One region of the Burkholderia sp. Ac-20353 genome, then DNA from elsewhere that is predicted to be linked to it. Evidence: riboswitches for the same ligand, from Rfam matches in the RefSeq annotation. Region 1 holds a riboswitch; the other holds the start of a gene.

Region 1 (10,210 bases):
CGAGGGTGCGATTGTTGTCGCGGGCGATATCGTTGAGCCTGTGAAGCCACACGCCGAGGGCGTTGAACACTATCGGCTCGACGTAACCAAGGAGGAAGACTGGGCGAATATTATCGAGGCAACCCTTCAGAAGCACGGTCGGGTCGACATATTGATCAACAATGCCGGTATCCTGGCATACGAGCCGATCGACAGTTGCAGCCTTGACGCCTGGCACAAGATGATCGCAGTTAACCAGACCGGCGTTTTCCTTGGGATGCGCGCTGTTCTTAAGCCGATGCGCAAGCAGAAAAGTGGTTCGATCGTCAATTTCTCTTCGATCTGGGGGAATACGTCTGTCGAGGGTGCGCATGCGTATCACGCTTCCAAGGGCGCGGTTCGCAATATGACTAAAAATGCAGCGGTCACCTATGGGCCGGAAGGTATTCGCACCAACTCGGTCCATCCCGGGCTGATCGAAACACCGATGACGGAGCATCAGGATGCCGACCTTAACGCATCCCTCATCGCTGCTACGCCATTGAAGCGAATTGGCAAGCCAATTGATGTCGCTAACGGCGTGTTGTTCCTGGCGAGTGACGAGGCGAGCTATGTGAACGGCGCCGAGTTGGCTATCGACGGTGGATATCTGGCGCGCTGATGGTGAACAACTGATCGACAGGTGGTGCCGCGAATGGCATGCGTGACCGTCAACGCTCACGAGATGTCGATATCGTTTCTGTTCGGGGTCGAATGATCCCGGGCAGAAGTTTTGTTCAATCGAGTTGACGATGCATGCCCGGCTTCGAGTCCAGGCTTTCCAGGTGTGTTGGTCCTGCGGCAATGCTGCAGGCAATTTTACGACCGTACTACTTCGTGGAGTGTATTGTGGTTGCAGCACTGGGCTTGGGGGGGCAAGCGGTTGCCGGATTGGCGGGTTATTCCCGTGTATTCGCTCCTCGGCGTCTCACCATAGGGTTCATCCTACCGTTAGAGGGATATCCGGACAGCCCAATGCCGACGATGACGGACCATGCGGACATGACCCGGTTGGCGGATGAATTGGGATTTGCCGCCCTCTGGGCGCGAGATGTCCCAACGTTCGACCCGCTGTTTGGGGACGTTGGGCAGATCTTTGATCCGTTTACGTACCTGGGCTTTTTGGCCGCAAACACGTCAAGGATTGCACTAGGGACTGGCAGTGCAGTCATTACCTTAAGGCATCCGCTGCTTCTGGCAAAACAGGCAGCATCGATCGACCGCATGACCAATGGCCGCTTGCTGCTGGGTGTAGCTTCCGGCGACAGATCGGTTGAGTACCCGGCGTTTGGGCTGGGCGGCGAATTCGAGTCTCGTGGCGATCGGTTTCGTGAGGCTTTCGAGTTGTTACGTCTTGCGGCCGAGCAAGACTTTCCCGTTGGTGACTTCGCGCGCTTCGGGACGTTGAACGGTCGCGTCGATACGATCCCGAAACCGATTGCGAGGAAGATCCCGATGTTCGTGACGGGGCGGAGCAGACAGGATGTCGATTGGATCGCCAAGAATGCGGATGGCTGGTTCTTCTATAACGTGGGTCTTGAGCGTGTCTCCTTGATCACGGAGACCTGGTTCAACGCTGTTACGCGAGTCGGCGGCGAAGGTGTGTTCAAGCCATTTTTCGAAGGACTGTTTTTGCAGCTGGAAGGCGACCCGAACTTTCCGCTGACCTCGATCCCGGCCGGGATAAGAGTCGGGAGAAACGGATTGATTGGCTATCTCGATACGCTTCAGCGCGCCGGCGTCAATCATGTTGCATTCAATCCGAAGCCTTCCCGACGTCCGTTCAAGGAGATTCTGCAGGAGCTTTCGGAGTTCGTGCTGCCGAATTTCCCGTCGCTCGGTTGAGCCGGCTCATGAGTCAGGTAGCGCAGGTGCTCTGAAGTTGGATGCTCGGGGGGGCGGGTGTCGGGTGCGAAATGCGTCCGTTCGAGCGTTGTGATGCCGCGGCGCCAAAGCGCCTATGGAGTAGTTGATGGACCGATTTCAGGCAATGCAGATCTTCGTTCACGTCATCGACGTCAACGGATTTGCGAAAGCTGCTGACAGGTTGCAGCTTGCCAGGCCAGTCGTCACCCGGGCTGTCAAGGATCTTGAGGCGCGGCTTGGCGTGCGGCTTATCAATCGAACAACGAGACGTCTCCATCTGACCGAGGAGGGGCGGCTTTATTACGAATCTGCTGTCAAGATTCTGAGCGCCGTCGACGAAAGTGAGTCCGTGTATCGCTTGGGGACTGCCAGGCCGACAGGAACATTGCGCATCGACATGCAGACATCGATCGCGAGGCATCTGATCGTTCCTAAGCTCGCCGAATTTCGAGACCGGTACCCTGAGGTCGATCTGATCGTCGGTACGGCGGATCGGATCGTGGACTTGATCGAGGAGGGCATCGATTGCGCTATCCGCGTCGGTGCGTTGCGCGATTCGACGATGATCGCACGACAGGTCGGAGTGTTTCAGCGCGTAACGGTGGCTTCTCCCAATTACCTGGAACGCGCCGGTACGCCTGAAACCTTGGATGACCTCAATGATCACAAGGTTGTGTACTACACGTCAGGCAAGGGCGTTCGACCACCGTCGTTCGACTTTCAAACGGAGGCAGGGCCGACCACGATCCGGATGACCAGCAGCATTCAAGTCAATGATTCGGATACGTATATCGAGCTGGCGAAGGCTGGCTTCGGAATGGTTCAGCCTGCGCGCTTTGCGGTAGCTGACGAGTTGAGCCGCGGGGAACTGGTAGAGGTGCTTCCGCAGTATCCGGTGCCGCAAAAGCCAATTTCGGTCGTGTATCCACAGCGCAGCAACCTTGCCCCCAAGTTGGCCGCCTTTATATCCTGGGTAGCCGATGTGTTCGAATCCTGCCGGGAAACACTGGATGCTTGAACATTCTTTGGCTGGACGCTTGTTCCAGGCAGATCCTCCACGCGGATGGTCCATGCATATCGTGCGTGATTTACGTGATGGTCGGAAGATCTATCTCTGGTTGCAAGCCCTTGGGTTGGACCAGGTACTTTCGACTTCGCGTGGGGCCCCGAACATATGACCGTGCCGTTGTCTCTTCGCGATGCCGCGCCGAATGCTGGCCGCCTCGGTAGCCGGATGATCGGAAATTACCGCGGCGACGCAGGGTCGTCGACCTAAACACGAAGATCCGCCTCGCGGGTCGGGCCGACGAGTCGGTTGCGGCTTTATTAGCAAAATTGCTAATTATCAGTTTGTCGTTTGCTGCTTTAACTCCCTGAAGGCAGCGCATATAGTCTCTATCAGATAACAGGGGAATGCGAATTTTGAGAGCGTTGTTACGCCCCTGTATTTATCGTTCGATCACTTGTATTCCGTGTCGGCATGTTGAACCTGCTTCAGGTTCCTGTCTGATTCACCCGGCTTCATCAAGGAGAACCTGAATGGCTTCGCTTTTTGACCCTTTTGATCTCGGCGCAATCCACCTTCCCAACCGAGTCGTCATGGCTCCGTTGACGCGTTGCCGTGCAGACGAGAACCACGTGCCGACCGAACTGATGGCGCAATACTATGTCCAGCGTGCCAGCGCCGGGCTGATCATTTCGGAAGCGATCAACATCACGCCGAACTCGAAGTCGTTCGAGTTTTCACCGGGTCTCTATACGCAGGAGCAAACTGAAGGCTGGCGACGCGTCGTGGATGCTCTGCACAACGCTGGCGGACGCATTGTTGCTCAACTCTGGCACACCGGTCGCGCCAGCTCGTTTGCCCTGCTCGAAGGCAAGGAGCCGGTGTCGCCGTCGGGTGTGAACGACGATCTGCATGAATTGCATGTGTGGGGGCAGTTGCAGAACGGCGTGTACACGAAGATTCATGCGACGCCGTCGCGTGCGATGACGCTCGAAGAGGTCCAGGCGGCCGTGCAGGAGTATCGGCGTGGCGCCGAAAATGCCATGAAAGCCGGTTTCGACGGTATCGAAATTCATGCGGCTAATGGCTACCTTCCCCATCAATTCCTGTCGCCGACGATCAACCAGCGCGACGATCGCTACGGTGGCTCAGTCGAAAATCGAGCTCGATTCCTGCGTGAAATCCTCGAGCAGGTTTCTGAAGTCGTTCCGCTGAATCGGATCGGGGTTCGGATTTCACCTTTCGCAGCCTACAACAACGTACGGGATCCGGATCCGGCCAAGACATACAAGTACGTCGCCCAGATGCTGGAGGATTTCGGCGTCGCTTATCTGCACATCGGTGACACCAACGGTTGGTTTGATCGCCCCGATCTGCCCAAGATTCTCGATATCGTCCGCCCCGCATACTCCGGGTCCCTGATTGTCAACGGCGGCATCGGCGTCGACACGGCAAAGGCGCTTGTCGAAGATGGGGTGACCGATCTGGTCGCGTTCGGGCGTGCATTCATCGCAAATCCGGACTTGGTGGAGCGTGTGAAAACCGGCTCGCCGATCGCGATGCCTGCTCTGACGGACTGGTACGGTGGCTCCGAGAAGGGTTACGTCGACTATCCAACGCACACGCCGGGCATCGAGAGCGCGTACGCCACGCGCTGACGGTCGCCTGAAATACCGTGTTCAGAGCGTCTTTTCCGTTAGTGCGTGAAAAGATGATTTGGACCGCGAATCTTCAGTGTGGTGAGAAAAACTCGGCTCCAATAGCGAGCTCATCCGGCGTCTCGGCTTCCGATGCTCAATCGGCGGACGAAGGCGCATTGGTGATGGCCTCCAGTTGCGAGGCTGTCGCGGTTCTCAGTATGTACGAGGCCGCGGCAGCCTCGCTTTGTTGCGTAAAGAAAATCCAGAAGAAATCTCGCGGCCTCCGGAAAGTTGTCGCGCAACTGACATCGAAATTCAACATCAAGTGCTGGATGTCGGATCGCAATGGAAAGTTTCCGGGAACGAGAAAAGCTATGCAGCTTCTTGCAAATAGTAAGGAATCCATATGCATTGAGGTTCGAAATATTTGTGCTGTGAGACCTTGTCAGCGTATTTTGACTCCGTTATGTTGGAGGCGTTCTTTCAAATGCAGCACGGGAGAGATCGTCCTTCTCGACGACGCCGACGGAGCAACCGCCCCGGAAACTCTCAGGCAAAAGGACCGTGCAGCGAGAACATCTGGAGAGTGGCGCTTCGTGCGCCCACCGAAGGGGAGCCGTCACCGTCATCGGTGTGCGAGCGAAACTCTCAGGTACATGGACAGATGGGGCATCCGTGTCGACTCCAATAGTCGACGGTGCTCAACATTTGTCTGGACCATGTCATGTCGGGAATCGCCAGAATCGGTGCTGAAGGCATGGGCGTCGCCATCACGGACGCTTCCGCCTGGCAACGCATCCTGTTCAAAACCAGGGCGCGTCGTCGTTTTGCCGTGATGAAAATGTCCTCTCCTCACGAAGAACACTTGCCCGAGCTCGACGCGGAGCTAATGAACAGGCGCTTTGCATTACTGAATTGCGTCAGGCGGGTGTTCGCGCATAACGCATCGCCTTGACTGAACCTTTGGCGCAGGCTCTGAAAAATTGGATCGATCGCCGAATTCGTTCGCCTGAATCGCCGTCTGCGTGCGATCACATTCGATGCGGTGTTTGTGGCCAAAAAGCAGACCATCTGATCAAACGGGCGGTGGCCTCGGAAACTGGAAGCATCAACCAGGCACGATGACGAAACGACGTAAGGAAGTTGACATGAAAGTTACCAAGCGTTCTCCGGCGTTGAACTTCAAGAGTGACAATGTCGCAGGTGCGTCGCCAGAAGTGATCGACGCGATTCTTGCATGCAACTCCGGGCAAGCGAATCCATACGGAGGCGATGACTATACCGCTCGTGTCGTGAGTCGATTCAGCGAGATCTTCGAGCGACAAGTTGACGTCTTTTTGGTGTCGACCGGCACTGCCGCGAATGCGATAAGTCTGAGCGCGATGACACCACCGTGGGGAAAGGTGTTTTGTCATCCAGAAAGCCACATCAATACCGACGAATGTGGGGCCCCGGAGTTTTACACCCATGGCGCAAAGCTTGCTCTCGTTGATGGGCCTCTCGGCAAAATAGAAGTAGCCAAATTTCGCGAAGCGGCCCGCTTCATAGCGGGCGACATCCACACGATGAAGCCGTCTTGCCTGAGTATCACGCAAGCAACGGAAGTGGGCAGCGTATACACACGAGAGGAAATCGGAGCGCTCGGTCAGGTCTGTCGCGAGTCAGATTTGAAGTTTCACATGGACGGCTCGCGATTCGCTAACGCGCTTGTTTCGCTCGGCTGCTCGCCCGCAGAACTGACGTGGAAAGCGGGCGTAGATGCCTTGTCGTTCGGCGCGACAAAGAACGGCGTTCTTGCTGCCGAAGCTATCGTTTTGTTCAACCGGGCACTCGCGCCGGAGGTTGCTTGCCGTCGCAAGAGAGGCGGTCATCTCTTCTCGAAGATGCGCTTTCTGTCGGCTCAGATGGATGCCTACCTGGCGGACGATCTCTGGCTGCGTAACGCTCGAAACGCGAATGACATGGCGCATCGTCTGGGCCTCGGTCTAAGAGAAATGGACGTCGAGATTTTGGGCGGCAGTGGTGCAAACATTGTCTTCTGCCGTTTGCCAGCCTCGGTCATCGAGTCGCTACTGCGGGAAGGGGTCGAGTTCATTCATGATCGATGGGGGCCGAATGTGGTCCGGTTCGTGACGTCATTCGCGACCACGAGCGAGGACATCGATTGTCTCCTTTCGCATTTGAAATGCGCTTCTACCTGATGCGGGAAAACCATCGCTCGGATGACAGTGGGCGAAGCATTCCACAACACCCGGGCCGGAGGGGCGATGAACAGCAAGGCGCCCCCCGCCCTCAATAATTCGGTTGGTTGTACGTCCTGAGAAAGGTGCGGCGCTCAACCGAATGCAGACTGCGGAGCCTCAATTCCAGCGGACTCGTGTCTGCGCTTCGGATGACCCAGGTTCTATCGGGGGATAGGAAAATGGCGTACATATGTATATCCGTTTGGCGCCGTGCGTGATCTGGATCTTGTAGAGAATGAGAACAGTTATAGGCTGGTCGAGATGAGATTGGTGTGGAAGGTCAAATAAGTAGTACTGAAAAATTATCTGATGTCAGATTCAAATGAGCTTCGCTTCGATGTTTGTCCTTAAGGAGGATTTGCATATGAGATGACGAACCGGAAGCATCTCAATGATGGCCAGAGGAGGAGACTCGATCGCGCGTCAGAACGATGCGGGTCGTATGTAGATCACGGTTATTTCAATAGGCGGCGCTCCGGATTGTCGAGGAAGCACGTGAGAACGTTGCGGCAACCGATGGATGCGATACATGGATCGACGATTGAAGTGCGTAACTGCTTGTTGGTCAAACCGCAACATTTCGTGAGGTGGTGAAAATGGGCAAGAGCGAGAAGCTTGGTCGCAGCTTGGCGACTGTAGGATTTGTTGGGGCAATGGTCACGGTGTGCGCTGGAATTGCGCATGCCGACGATACTGTCAAGATTGGCGTGGCGGCTCCTTTGACAGGGCAGGCTGCCTATCAGGGCAAGGATTTGCAGAACGGTGCCCAACTGGCCGTTGACCAAATCAACGCAGCAGGCCTGTTGATTCGAGGTCAGAAGGTCAAGCTTGTACTGGACGCGGAGGACGATGCTGGAGACCCGCGTCAGGCGACTCAGGTTGCGCAAAAGCTTACCGACGCGAAGATCGTTGCCGTGATTGGCCACTTGAATTCTGGTACCACGATTCCTGCATCGAAGATCTACAGTGACGCCGGGATTGTTCAGATCGCGCCGACCGCCACTAACCCTGCATATACTCAGCAGGGCTTCAAGACTACGTATCGCCTGGTTGCGACTGACGCCCGGCAGGGCCCGTCATTGGCGGATTACGCTAGCAAGGTTCTCAAGATAAAAACGGTTGCGATCGTAGACGACGCGACAGCATACGGACAAGGCCTCGCAGTCGAGTTCGAGAAGGGGGCAAAGGCCAACGGCATAAAGGTCGTGTCTCACGACGCGACCAACGACAAGGCGACGGACTTCCGCGCGATCCTCACGAAGATCAAGGGCGAGCGGCCGGATGCCATTATGTTCGGCGGCCTCGACGCGGCCGGTGGACCGTTCGCCAAACAAGCGAGGCAGCTCGGCATGCCGATGAAGATTCTCGCGGGCGATGGCGTATGTATTTCTGATCTGGCCAAGCTTGCTGGCGACGCCGCCAGTAATGTGATTTGCTCGATCGCGGGTGCGCCGCTGGAAAAGATGCCGAAGGGTCCGTCGTTTGCGCAGAGCTACAAGGCGCGTTTTGGCAACGCACCGGTCCTCGCTGCGCCGTTCACCTACGATGCTGTGTATGTGATCGCGGATGCGATGAAGCGAGCACAGTCGACTGCACCTGACAAGATTCTTGCCGCGATGCCATCCACCAACTACCAGGGCGTGCTGGGTGACATTCGTTTCGATTCGAGGGGCGATCTGCGTCAGGGCGTCATTTCGCTCTACAAATATGTCGACGGGAAGCAGATGTTGCTCGACACCGTGAAGTATTGACACTGTCGCGTCACAGAGCCGGACCGGTGTGCGTGCGGGTGATGCGAGCGCACCGGTCGCATGCTCGCTCTTGTCGTGCGTCGGTGGTGATTGGAATTCGAACATATCAGCGGTGAATTGTCGATATCGGGATGTAGTTCGCGTATCAATTTTCGCTTCAGTAATGTATCAGTGCTACTCGACCGCGTTGAACGCACGGCTTGCTGCTGCTTATTTTCAAGAAAGGCGATTGGGCATGAATAAGTTGTCGTGCTCCGCCTGGATTCGTGACGAGGTAGAGAGACTTCTCGGATTGAGCTATGGACATTCTCATTCAGCAATTGCTAAATGGCCTGGTGCTGGGCAGTGTGTACGCCATCATCGCATTGGGCTACACGATGGTTTACGGCATTCTAGGCATCGTCAACTTTGCGCATGCCGACGTGATGATGATCGGCGCGATGGTCGCGCTGTCGGCCATCACCGTGCTGCAAAATCATTTTCCTGAACTGGGCAACGTTGCGACGCTGACGATCGGTTTGGGCATCGCCGCGGTCGTCTGTGCGTTTGTCGGCTTCACGATCGAGCGGGTCGCATATCGGCCGCTGCGCCGCGCGCCGCGTCTCGCGCCTCTGATCACCGCACTCGGTGTATCTATCTTGCTGCAGACGGCTGCGATGATCATCTGGTCGCGCAACCCACTGCCGTTTCCGCAATTGCTGCCGACCGACCCGATCAACGTGATCAAGGCGACCGACACGACGTCGGGCGCCGTGATCTCGGCGACCGAAATCGTGATCATCGCGGTGGCGTTCATCGTGATGGGCGGCCTGCTGTTGCTCGTGCACAAGACCAAACTGGGACGCGCAATGCGTGCGATCGCGGAGAACCCGAACAATGCGAGCCTGATGGGCGTGAACCCGAACTTCGTGATCTCGGCGACGTTCATGATCGGCTCGGCGCTCGCCGCGCTGGCCGGTGTGATGATCGCGTCCGAATACGGCAACGTGCACTTCTACATGGGCTTCATTCCCGGGTTGAAGGCATTCACGGCCGCGGTGCTGGGCGGTATCGGCAACCTAGGCGGCGCAATGGTTGGCGGAATGATCCTCGGCCTGATCGAGCAGCTCGGTGCCGGCTACATCGGCAATCTCACGGGCGGCGTATTTGGCAGTAACTACCAGGACGTGTTCGCCTTTATCGTGCTGATCATCGTGCTGGTGTTCCGTCCGTCGGGCCTGCTGGGCGAACGTGTCGCGGATCGCGCGTAACGGAAGGGGAGCAAGAACATGACATCCATTCAACCGATCGAAACCTCGACGACGCTCGTCGAAGAACGCAACACCGCGAAGACCGTCACCATCGGCATCCTGACCGCGGCGTTCGTGATTGCCGCGCCGATCATCATCGGCGCAGCAGGCGGCAACTACTGGGTCCGCGTGCTCGACTTCGCGATGCTGTACGTGATGCTCGCGCTGGGCCTGAATGTGGTGGTCGGCTTCGCCGGCCTGCTCGACCTCGGCTACATTGCGTTCTACGCGGTGGGCGCATACACGGCAGCGTTGTTGAGCTCGCCGCACCTGACCACGCAGTTCGAGTGGATCGCGAACCTCGCGCCCGGCGGGTTGCATGTGCCGTTCCTGATCATCGTGCCGATCGCGATGGCGATCGCCGCGATCTTCGGGATCCTGCTCGGCGCGCCGACGC
Region 2 (9,180 bases), on a different contig from region 1:
CGCACCGGCGCCGTGCCAAAATAGCCGGTCGTCGGCGCCGCCCCGGCGCCCGTCCTTTCGTTTCCGTTGTTGCCAAGGAGTGCCATGTCGTCATTGCTCAAGATTGGTTTGATGGGTTTCGGATTTGCCGGCACGACGTTTCACGCGCCGGTGATCGCGGCGAGCGGCCGCACGCAGGTCGTCGCCATCGCCACCGGCCAGCCGGATCGTGCGCAGGCCGCGTATCCGGACGCTCGCGTCGTGGCCGATCTCGACACGCTGCTGAGGCTCGACGACATCGAGTGCGTGGTGATCGCCACGCCGAACGACACGCACTTCCCGCTCGCGCGCCAGGTGCTCGACGCGGGCCGCCATGTCGTCGTCGACAAGCCCGTGACGCTCACGTCCGACGAGGCGCTCGCGCTCGCGCGGCTCGCGAATGCGCGCAGCCGCGTGTTCGCGCCGTTCCACAACCGCCGCTGGGACGGCGATTTCCTCACCGTGCGCCGCGTGGTCGACTCCGGCGAGCTCGGCCGCATCACCTACGTCGAGTCGCACTTCGACCGCTTCCGGCCGCAACTGCGCACCCGCTGGCGCGAGGAAGCCGCGCGCGGCGGCGGCCTGCTGCTCGATCTCGGCCCGCACCTGATCGACCAGGCGCTCGCGCTGTTCGGTCTCCCGGAAACGGTGAACGCGACGGTCAAGGTCCGCCGCGACAACGGTTCGGCGCCCGATTTCGTGCATCTGCAGCTCGGCTACCCGGACAAGGACGTCGCGCTGCATGCGAGCGCACTGTCGGCGATCGAGCCGCCGCGCTTTACGCTGCACGGCACCCGCGGCAGCTACCAGAAGTTCGGGCTCGACACGCAGGAAGACCAGCTGAAGGCGGGCCTCACGCCCGACCACGTCGAATTCGGCGGCGGCAATCCGCCCGGCGTGCTGCGCGTGCTCGACGGCGACGTCGAGACCGAGCGGCCGGTGCCGACGCTCGACGGCCAGTACGCGGAGTTCTACCGCGCGCTCGCCGCGTCGATCCATGACGGCGCGCCGTTCCCGGTCACCCCGCAGGACGCGGTCGACGTGATGACGATCATCGAGCTCGCCGCGCAAAGCGAGCACGAAGGCCGCCGCCTGCCGTTCGTGCGCAAGACGATCTGAGCCGGCCTGCCCCGCTCGATGCCGTCAGAACAATCCGTTACAAATGGCGCGGGAACGAAAGTCAGCGATACCCGTGTCTGACGCGTTTTTCAAAAAAGTCGATCCGACACCAAACCGCAGGAGAATGTGATGCAACGGTTGATTCGCGCAGCAGTGTGCTGCGCCCTGGTTTCCTCGCTCGCGGCGTGTATCGTCGCGCCGCCGCAGCAAGCTCGTCCGGCGCCGCCGCGCCCCGCACCCGCGCCGCAAGTGAATCCGCAAGTCGTCGGCTACGAGCGCATGCAGCAGATCCAGGGCCGGATCGACAACCTGCACCGCCGGGTCGACGCGCGCGTCAACGGCGGCTACTACCCGCCGCCGTATGGCGCGCAGCTCCATCACCGCCTCGACGTGATCCGCCAGGAATCGAACGACATGGGCGCGCAGCACGGCGGCGGCCTGTCGGGCGACGAGCAGCGCGTGCTGAACCAGGAACTCGACACCGCGGCACGCGCGATCGGCGAGTGACACCGGCGCGAGCCGGGAAAACGGCGGCGGCGCGCAGCCGCCGCTTGTATTGCGCTTGTACCGAAGCGACATTGATTTGCCCAAATTGACAAGGCTTCCGGGCTCGCGTACAGTCGCCCGCACGCGTCGGGAGAGCGCGTGACGGCGTTGCAGCAACGCTGGTCGCGCCGCCGAAGGGGCACACCCGCAAACTCTCAGGCAAAAGGACCGGCCGCGTCGAAGCATCCCGCCTGCGCACGTCGCAGGCCGTGATCTTCGCACTCTGGAGAGCGGCAGTAGCCCGTTGCGCGAATGCAGCGCGGGCAGGCTGCCCACCGAAGGGGCGCGCGTTCGCAGGGCCTGGCCCGCGGCGCAATCTCTCAGGTATCGAGGACAGAGGGGCATATACATGACCGCCCGCAGGCTCATTGCCGCGGCGGTCGGCACATCGCCGTATTGTCCCGCGCGCAAGCGCCTTGCCTAAGGCCTCGATGACTGCACTCAAACATACCCCGCTCAACGCCGCACACCGTGCGCTCAACGCCCGCATGGTCGATTTCGGCGGCTGGGACATGCCCGTCAACTACGGCTCGCAAATCGAAGAACACCAGGCCGTGCGCACCGACGCCGGCATGTTCGACGTGTCGCACATGTGCGTCGTCGATTTCACCGGCAGCCGCGTGCGCGCGTTCTTCGAGCACGCGATCGCGAACAACGTCGGCAAGCTCAAGACGCCCGGCAAGGCACTCTACTCGTGCCTGCTCAATCCGCAGGGCGGCGTCATCGACGACCTGATCGTCTATTACTTCACCGAGGATTTCTTCCGTGTCGTCGTCAACGCCGGCACCGCGGAGAAGGACATCGCGTGGTTCAACCAGCTCAACGAACAGGACGGCTACGGCGTCACGATCACGCCGCGCCGCGATTTCGCGATCGTCGCGGTGCAGGGCCCGAATGCCCGTGAAAAAGCCTGGACGACGATTCCCTCCGCGCGCGCCGCGACGAGCGAGCTGAAGCCGTTCAATGCCGCGCAGGTCGCGGGCACGCCGTTCGGCGATCTGACCGTCGCACGCACCGGCTACACCGGCGAAGACGGTTTCGAAGTGATCGTCCCGGCCGCGCATGTCGAAGCGCTGTGGAACGCACTGCAGCAAAACGGCGTGCGCCCGTGCGGGCTCGGCGCGCGCGACACGCTGCGCCTCGAGGCCGGCATGAACCTGTACGGCCAGGACATGGACGACACCGTGTCGCCGCTCGACGCGGGCCTCGCGTGGACGGTCGACCTGGCGACGCCGCGCGCGTTCATCGGCCGCGACGTGCTCGAGCGCGACGGCTCGCGCGCCGCGTTCGTCGGCCTGATCCTGCAGAAGGAAAACGGCAAGGCGGGCGGCGTGCTGCGCGCACACCAGAAGGTCGTCACGCCGCACGGCGACGGCGAGATCACGAGCGGCACCTTCTCCCCGTCGATGCAGGAATCGATCGCGTTCGCGCGCGTGCCGGCGGCCGTGCAGATCGGCGACATCGTGCAAGTGCAGATTCGCGACAAGCAACTTCCGGCGCGCGTGGTAAAACTGCCGTTCGTGCGCAACGGCAAGGTCCTCGCTGCGTAACGTGCCTGGGGCCGGGCGGCATGGCGCCCGGCGAACCACACCCGGCGCACCGCCACGGTGCGCCAGAACGAAGAATCACACCCTTTCTATTCAGGAGCATCCGATGAGCAACGTCCCGGCCGATCTGAAGTACACCGACGAACATGAGTGGATCCGCGCCGAAGCCGACGGCACGGTGGCGATCGGCATCACCGATCACGCGCAGAGCACGCTCGGCGACATCGTCTTCCTCGAACTGCCGAAGGTCGGCTCGCAGGTGAAGGCAGGCGACGCCATCGGCGTCGTCGAATCGGTGAAAGCCGCGTCGGACATCTACTCGCCGGTGACCGGCGAAGTGGTCGCGATCAACACGGACGCGGCCGATGCGCCGGAAGACGTGAACGGCGACGCGTACGGCACGTGGCTGTTCAAGATCAAGCTCGCGGCCGGCGCATCGACCGACAGCCTGCTCGACGCAGCCGCTTACGAAAAGCTGGTCGGCTAAGCCAACCCTTTACAAATCGCGCGGCGCGCCGGCCCGGCAGCACGGGCCCAGCCCCGCGTGAGGCCCGAGTCAGTGTTGAAGCGCTGGCTCGGGTCGACCGCACAGCATGAGATCAGAGCAAGCGCTGAAGCGCTAACCCTGGTCGACCCAGGACCACCATGAAGCTCGAACACCCGGACCGCCTGATGAACCGCACGCCCCTCTCGCTCGCCGCGCTCGAAACGCACGACGCGTTCGCTGAACGCCATATCGGCCCCGACGCCGCCAGCCAGCAGGCGATGCTCGACACGCTCGGCTTCGCGTCGCGCGCCGCGCTGATCGACGCCGTGATTCCCGCATCGATCCGCCGCGCGGAAACGCTGCCGCTCGGCCCGTTCGCGCAACCGAAGAGCGAAGCCGAAGCGCTCGCCGCGCTGCGCGAGCTCGCGGACAAGAACCAGGTGTTCCGCTCGTACATCGGCCAGGGCTACTACGACTCGCACACCCCGGCAGTGATCCTGCGTAACGTGCTCGAAAACCCGGCGTGGTACACGGCCTATACGCCGTACCAGCCTGAAATTTCCCAGGGCCGCCTCGAGGCGCTCCTGAACTTCCAGCAGATGGTCGCCGACCTGACGGGCCTCGCGATCTCGAACGCGTCGCTGCTCGACGAGGCGACTGCCGCGGCCGAGGCGATGACGCTGCTGCAGCGCGTCGGCAAGCCGAAGACGAACATCTTCTACGTCGCCGACGACGTGCTGCCGCAGACGCTCGAAGTGATCCGCACCCGCGCGCTGCCGGTCGGCATCGAGGTCAAGACGGGCCCCGCCGCCGACGCCGCGCAGTCGAACGCGTTCGGCGTGCTGCTGCAATACCCGGGCGTGAACGGCGACGTGCGCGACTACCGCGCGCTCACCGAAGCGATCCACGCCGCCGGCGGCCACGTGGTCGTCGCGGCCGACATCCTCGCGCTGACCGTGCTGACGCCGCCCGGCGAATGGGGCGCGGACGTCGCGGTCGGCAACACGCAGCGCTTCGGCGTGCCGATGGGCTTCGGCGGCCCGCACGCCGCCTACATGGCCGTGCGCGACGAATTCAAGCGCCAGATGCCGGGCCGCCTCGTCGGCGTGACCGTCGACGCGCAGGGCAAGCCCGCGCTGCGCCTCGCGCTGCAAACACGCGAACAGCACATCCGCCGCGAGAAGGCGACGTCGAACGTGTGTACCGCGCAGGCGCTGCTCGCGATCATGGCGAGCATGTACGCGGTCTATCACGGCCCGCACGGCCTGAAGACGATCGCGCTGCGCGTGAACCGCATCGCGGCGCTCGTCGCGGCCGGCGTGAAGCAGCTCGGCTTCGCGACCGTCAACGACACGTTCTTCGACACGCTGACGATCGATACCGGCGCGCGCACCGCGCAAGTCCACGAATTTGCCCAAGCGAAGCGCATCAACCTGCGCCGCGTGAGCGCCACGCAGGTCGGCGTGTCGGTCGACGAGACGACGACCCGCGGCGACCTCGCCGCCCTGCTCGCTGTGTTCGCGCAGGCCGCCGGCGGCACCGCGCCGGATGTCGACGCACTGGACGCAGGCCTCGCCGGCGTCGCCGCGCTGCCGGCCGGCCTCGAACGGACGAGCGCGTACCTGACGCACCACGTGTTCAACCGCCACCATTCGGAAACGGAAATGCTGCGCTACCTGCGCAGCCTGTCGGACAAGGATCTCGCGCTCGACCGCTCGATGATCCCGCTCGGCTCGTGCACGATGAAGCTGAACGCGACGTCGGAAATGCTGCCCGTCACGTGGCCCGAATTCGGCCGGATCCACCCGTTCGCGCCGGCCGAGCAGACGGTCGGCTACCGCGAGATGATCGACCAGCTCGAGCAGATGCTCGTCGCGGCAACCGGCTACGCAGCCGTGTCGCTGCAGCCGAACGCGGGCTCGCAGGGCGAGTACGCGGGCCTCTTGATCATCCACGCATACCACGCATCGCGCGGCGAAAGCCACCGCGACGTGTGCCTGATCCCGGCATCCGCGCACGGCACGAACCCGGCATCGGCACACATGGCCGGCATGAAGGTCGTCGTCGTCGCGTGCGACGCGCAGGGCAACGTCGACATCGCCGACCTGAAGGCGAAGGCCGACGAGCATGCGAACGACCTCGCGGCGATCATGATCACGTATCCGTCGACGCACGGCGTGTTCGAGCAGAACGTGCGCGAGATCTGCGAGATCGTGCATGCGCACGGCGGCCAGGTGTATGTCGACGGCGCGAACATGAACGCGATGGTCGGCCTGACCGCGCCCGGCCAGTTCGGCGGCGACGTGTCCCACCTGAACCTGCACAAGACCTTCTGCATCCCGCACGGCGGCGGCGGCCCGGGCGTCGGCCCGGTCGCGGTCGGCGCGCACCTCGCGAAGTTCCTGCCGAACCAGCGCTCGACCGGCTACACGCGCGGCGAGGAAGGCATCGGCTCGGTGTCGGCCGCGCCGTACGGCTCGGCATCGATCCTGCCGATCTCGTGGATGTACATCGCGATGATGGGCGCGAAGAACCTGACCGCCGCGACGGAAACCGCGATCCTCAATGCGAACTACATCGCGAAGCGCCTCGCGCCGCACTACCCGGTGCTGTATTCGGGCCCGGGCGGGCTGGTCGCGCACGAGTGCATTCTCGACCTGCGTCCGATCAAGGATTCGAGCGGCATCAGCGTCGACGACGTCGCGAAGCGTCTGATGGACTACGGCTTCCACGCGCCGACGATGAGCTTCCCGGTGCCGGGCACGCTGATGGTCGAGCCGACCGAATCGGAATCGCAGGAAGAGCTCGACCGCTTCATCGCCGCGATGATCGCGATCCGCGACGAAATCCGCGCGGTCGAGGAAGGCCGCGCCGACCGCGAGGACAACCCGCTGCGTCACGCACCGCACACGGCGGCCGTGGTCACCGCGAACGAATGGCCGCACGCGTACTCGCGCGAGCAGGCTGCGTACCCGGTCGCATCGCTCGGCACGAACAAGTACTGGCCGCCCGTCGGCCGCGCGGACAACGCCTATGGCGACCGCAACCTGTTCTGCTCGTGCGTGCCGATGTCGGAATACGCGTAACGCAGGCCGAGCCGGAGCCGCCCGATGGTGCACCGCACCGCACGCAACCCGCGTTGCGTGCGGTTTTTGCATGCGTCGGGTGAACCGGCTCACGTTCGTCCGTCAATCCGGCTAACATCACACGCGATCCAGCCAATGAAGGAGTTCTGCATGGTGCGTACGATGTTTCCGGGACGCGAATCATGGCCCATGCGGCGGCGCACACGCGCCCGCGCGTTCGTGCCGACGCTCGTCGCGTCGCTGTCGATCGCCGCTGCCGGTCTCGGCACGGCGGGCACGGCGCGCGCCGCGATGAATTTTTGCGCGGCGCCCGCGCTGCAGTCGAGCGAGACGACCCAGGCCGAGCCGGGCATACAGGCGCTGATCCGTGGCGTCGACGCGCATCTCGGCGAGCAGCCGAAGGCGCTGCCGCGCGTGCACACCGAAGGCACGCTGCCGCACGAAGGCATCTACGACCAGAGCGTCGCCGCGATGAAGGACATGGACCTGATGCGCGACGCGGCGCTCGCGTGGCGCGTGACCAACGATCCGCGCTACCTGCAGTTCGTCGACCGCTTCCTGTCCGCGTGGGTCGTGACCTACCAGCCGGGCTTCAACCCGATCGACGAGACCCGTTTCGACAGCCTGATCCTGGCCTACGACATGACCGCGAGCGCGCTGCCGGTGAAGACCCGCAACGCCGCGTCGGCGTTCATCGCGAAGCTCGGCGCCGGCTACGTCGCGCAGATCGACGCGCAGAAGCGCCCGCTCGCGGGCACCTGGCGCAACAACTGGCAGAGCCACCGGATCAAGCTGATCGCGCTGTCCGCGTTCACGCTCGGCGATCGCAAGATGATGAACGCCGCGCAGCGCCTGTTCGTCGAGCATCTCGCCGACAACATCGCCGCGGACGGCACGACCTACGATTTCACGGAGCGCGATGCGCTGCACTACGCGGTGTACGACCTGCAGCCGCTCGTGACCGCCGCGCTCGCCGCGCGCCGCTTCAACCGCAACTGGCTGCGCGAAAAGGGCTCGAACGGTGCGACGCTCGCAGCCGCGCTCGACTGGCTCGCGCCGTATGCGCGCGGCGAGAAAACGCATGAGGAATTCGTGCATTCGCCGGTCGCGTTCGACGCGAAGCGGCGCGAAGCCGGCATTCCGGGCTACACGGGGCAGTGGGACCCGAAAAACGCCACCGAACTCTTTCATCTGGCCGCGCGGCTCGACGGGCGCTACGCCCGCGTCGCGCAGCAGCTTTCCCCGACGCCGCCCGCATGGCTAGCCGCGTGCTTGCCGCTGCAGGCGCGCTAGAATTTCTACAGTAAGGCAGGAATCAAAATGGCAGTCAGCGTGTTTGACCTCTTCAAGATCGGCATCGGCCCGTCCAGTTCGCACACGGTCGGCCCGATGCGCGCCGCGCTGATGTTCGTCCAGGGCCTCGAGCGCGACGGGCAGCTCGACGCGACCGCGAACGTGAAAGTCGAGCTGTATGGCTCGCTCGGCGCGACCGGCAAGGGCCACGGCACCGACCGCGGCGTGATGCTCGGCCTGCTTGGCGACGCACCCGACACCGTCGATCCCGAAACGATCGCCGCCCGCCTCGAAGCCGTGCGCACGTCGAAGACGCTCGCGCTGCTCGGCAAGCATCCGGTTCCGTTCGTCCTCAAGGAGCACATCGCGTTCTACCGCCAGGCACTGCCCGAGCATCCGAACGGGATGAAGCTGCGCGCGACCGACGCGAGCGGCGCGGTGCTGGTCGAGCGCACCTACCTGTCGGTCGGCGGCGGCTTCGTCGTGACGGCCGGCGCGCCGAACACGAAGGTGCTGAGCGCGGCCGAACAGATGACCCATCCGTTCACCAACGCGGCGGAACTGCTCGCGCTGACCGAAAAGACCGGCAAGTCGATCGCGCAGCTGATGTGGGAAAACGAGCGCGCGTGGCACACCGAGGAAGAGACGCGCGACGGCCTGCTGAAGATCTGGAGCGTGATGCAGTCGTGCGTGTCGCGCGGCTGCGGGATCGGCAACCCGGACGCCGACGGCAACCTGCCCGGCCCGTTCCAGGTCAAGCGCCGCGCGCCGCAGTTGTACCGCACGCTGACGGGCAGCCCGGAGCGCGCGCTGCAGGATCCGCTGTCGATGATCGACTGGATCAACCTGTACGCGATCGCGGTCAACGAGGAAAACGCGGCCGGCGGGCGCGTCGTCACCGCGCCGACCAACGGTGCAGCCGGCATCATCCCGGCCGTGCTGCATTACTACACGCGCTTCACGCCGGGCGCGAACGAACAGGGCGTGATCGACTTCCTGCTGACGGCCGCCGCAATCGGCATCCTGTACAAGCTCAACGCGTCGATCTCCGGCGCGGAAGTCGGCTGCCAGGGTGAAGTCGGGG

The links. A riboswitch is a leader RNA that binds a small molecule or an ion and turns the genes downstream of it on or off. The one in region 1 is predicted to bind glycine.
Region 2: it holds a riboswitch for glycine, as region 1 does, so the genes downstream of both, gcvT (glycine cleavage system aminomethyltransferase GcvT) here and G3N94_RS05830 (hypothetical protein) in region 1, are expected to answer to the same signal.

What each region holds. Positions count from the first base shown of each region.
Region 1 covers NZ_JAAGPL010000012.1:37,361-47,570, reverse strand. Annotated here, with positions in the region: gene G3N94_RS05850 (glucose 1-dehydrogenase) at 1-640, shown strand, start outside; gene G3N94_RS05845 (LLM class oxidoreductase) at 856-1,863, shown strand; gene G3N94_RS05840 (LysR family transcriptional regulator) at 1,991-2,902, shown strand; gene G3N94_RS05835 (alkene reductase) at 3,424-4,548, shown strand; glycine riboswitch at 5,016-5,105, shown strand; gene G3N94_RS05830 (hypothetical protein) at 5,255-5,485, shown strand; gene G3N94_RS05825 (low specificity L-threonine aldolase) at 5,679-6,731, shown strand; gene G3N94_RS05820 (branched-chain amino acid ABC transporter substrate-binding protein) at 7,427-8,524, shown strand; gene G3N94_RS05815 (branched-chain amino acid ABC transporter permease) at 8,824-9,774, shown strand; gene G3N94_RS05810 (ABC transporter ATP-binding protein) at 9,793-10,210, shown strand, end outside.
Region 2 covers NZ_JAAGPL010000172.1:612-9,791, forward strand. Annotated here, with positions in the region: gene G3N94_RS31690 (oxidoreductase) at 85-1,137, shown strand; gene G3N94_RS31695 (hypothetical protein) at 1,267-1,644, shown strand; glycine riboswitch at 1,762-1,865, shown strand; glycine riboswitch at 1,897-2,030, shown strand; gene gcvT (glycine cleavage system aminomethyltransferase GcvT) at 2,115-3,233, shown strand; gene gcvH (glycine cleavage system protein GcvH) at 3,337-3,717, shown strand; gene gcvP (aminomethyl-transferring glycine dehydrogenase) at 3,876-6,803, shown strand; gene G3N94_RS31715 (alginate lyase family protein) at 6,954-8,096, shown strand; gene G3N94_RS31720 (L-serine ammonia-lyase) at 8,124-9,180, shown strand, end outside.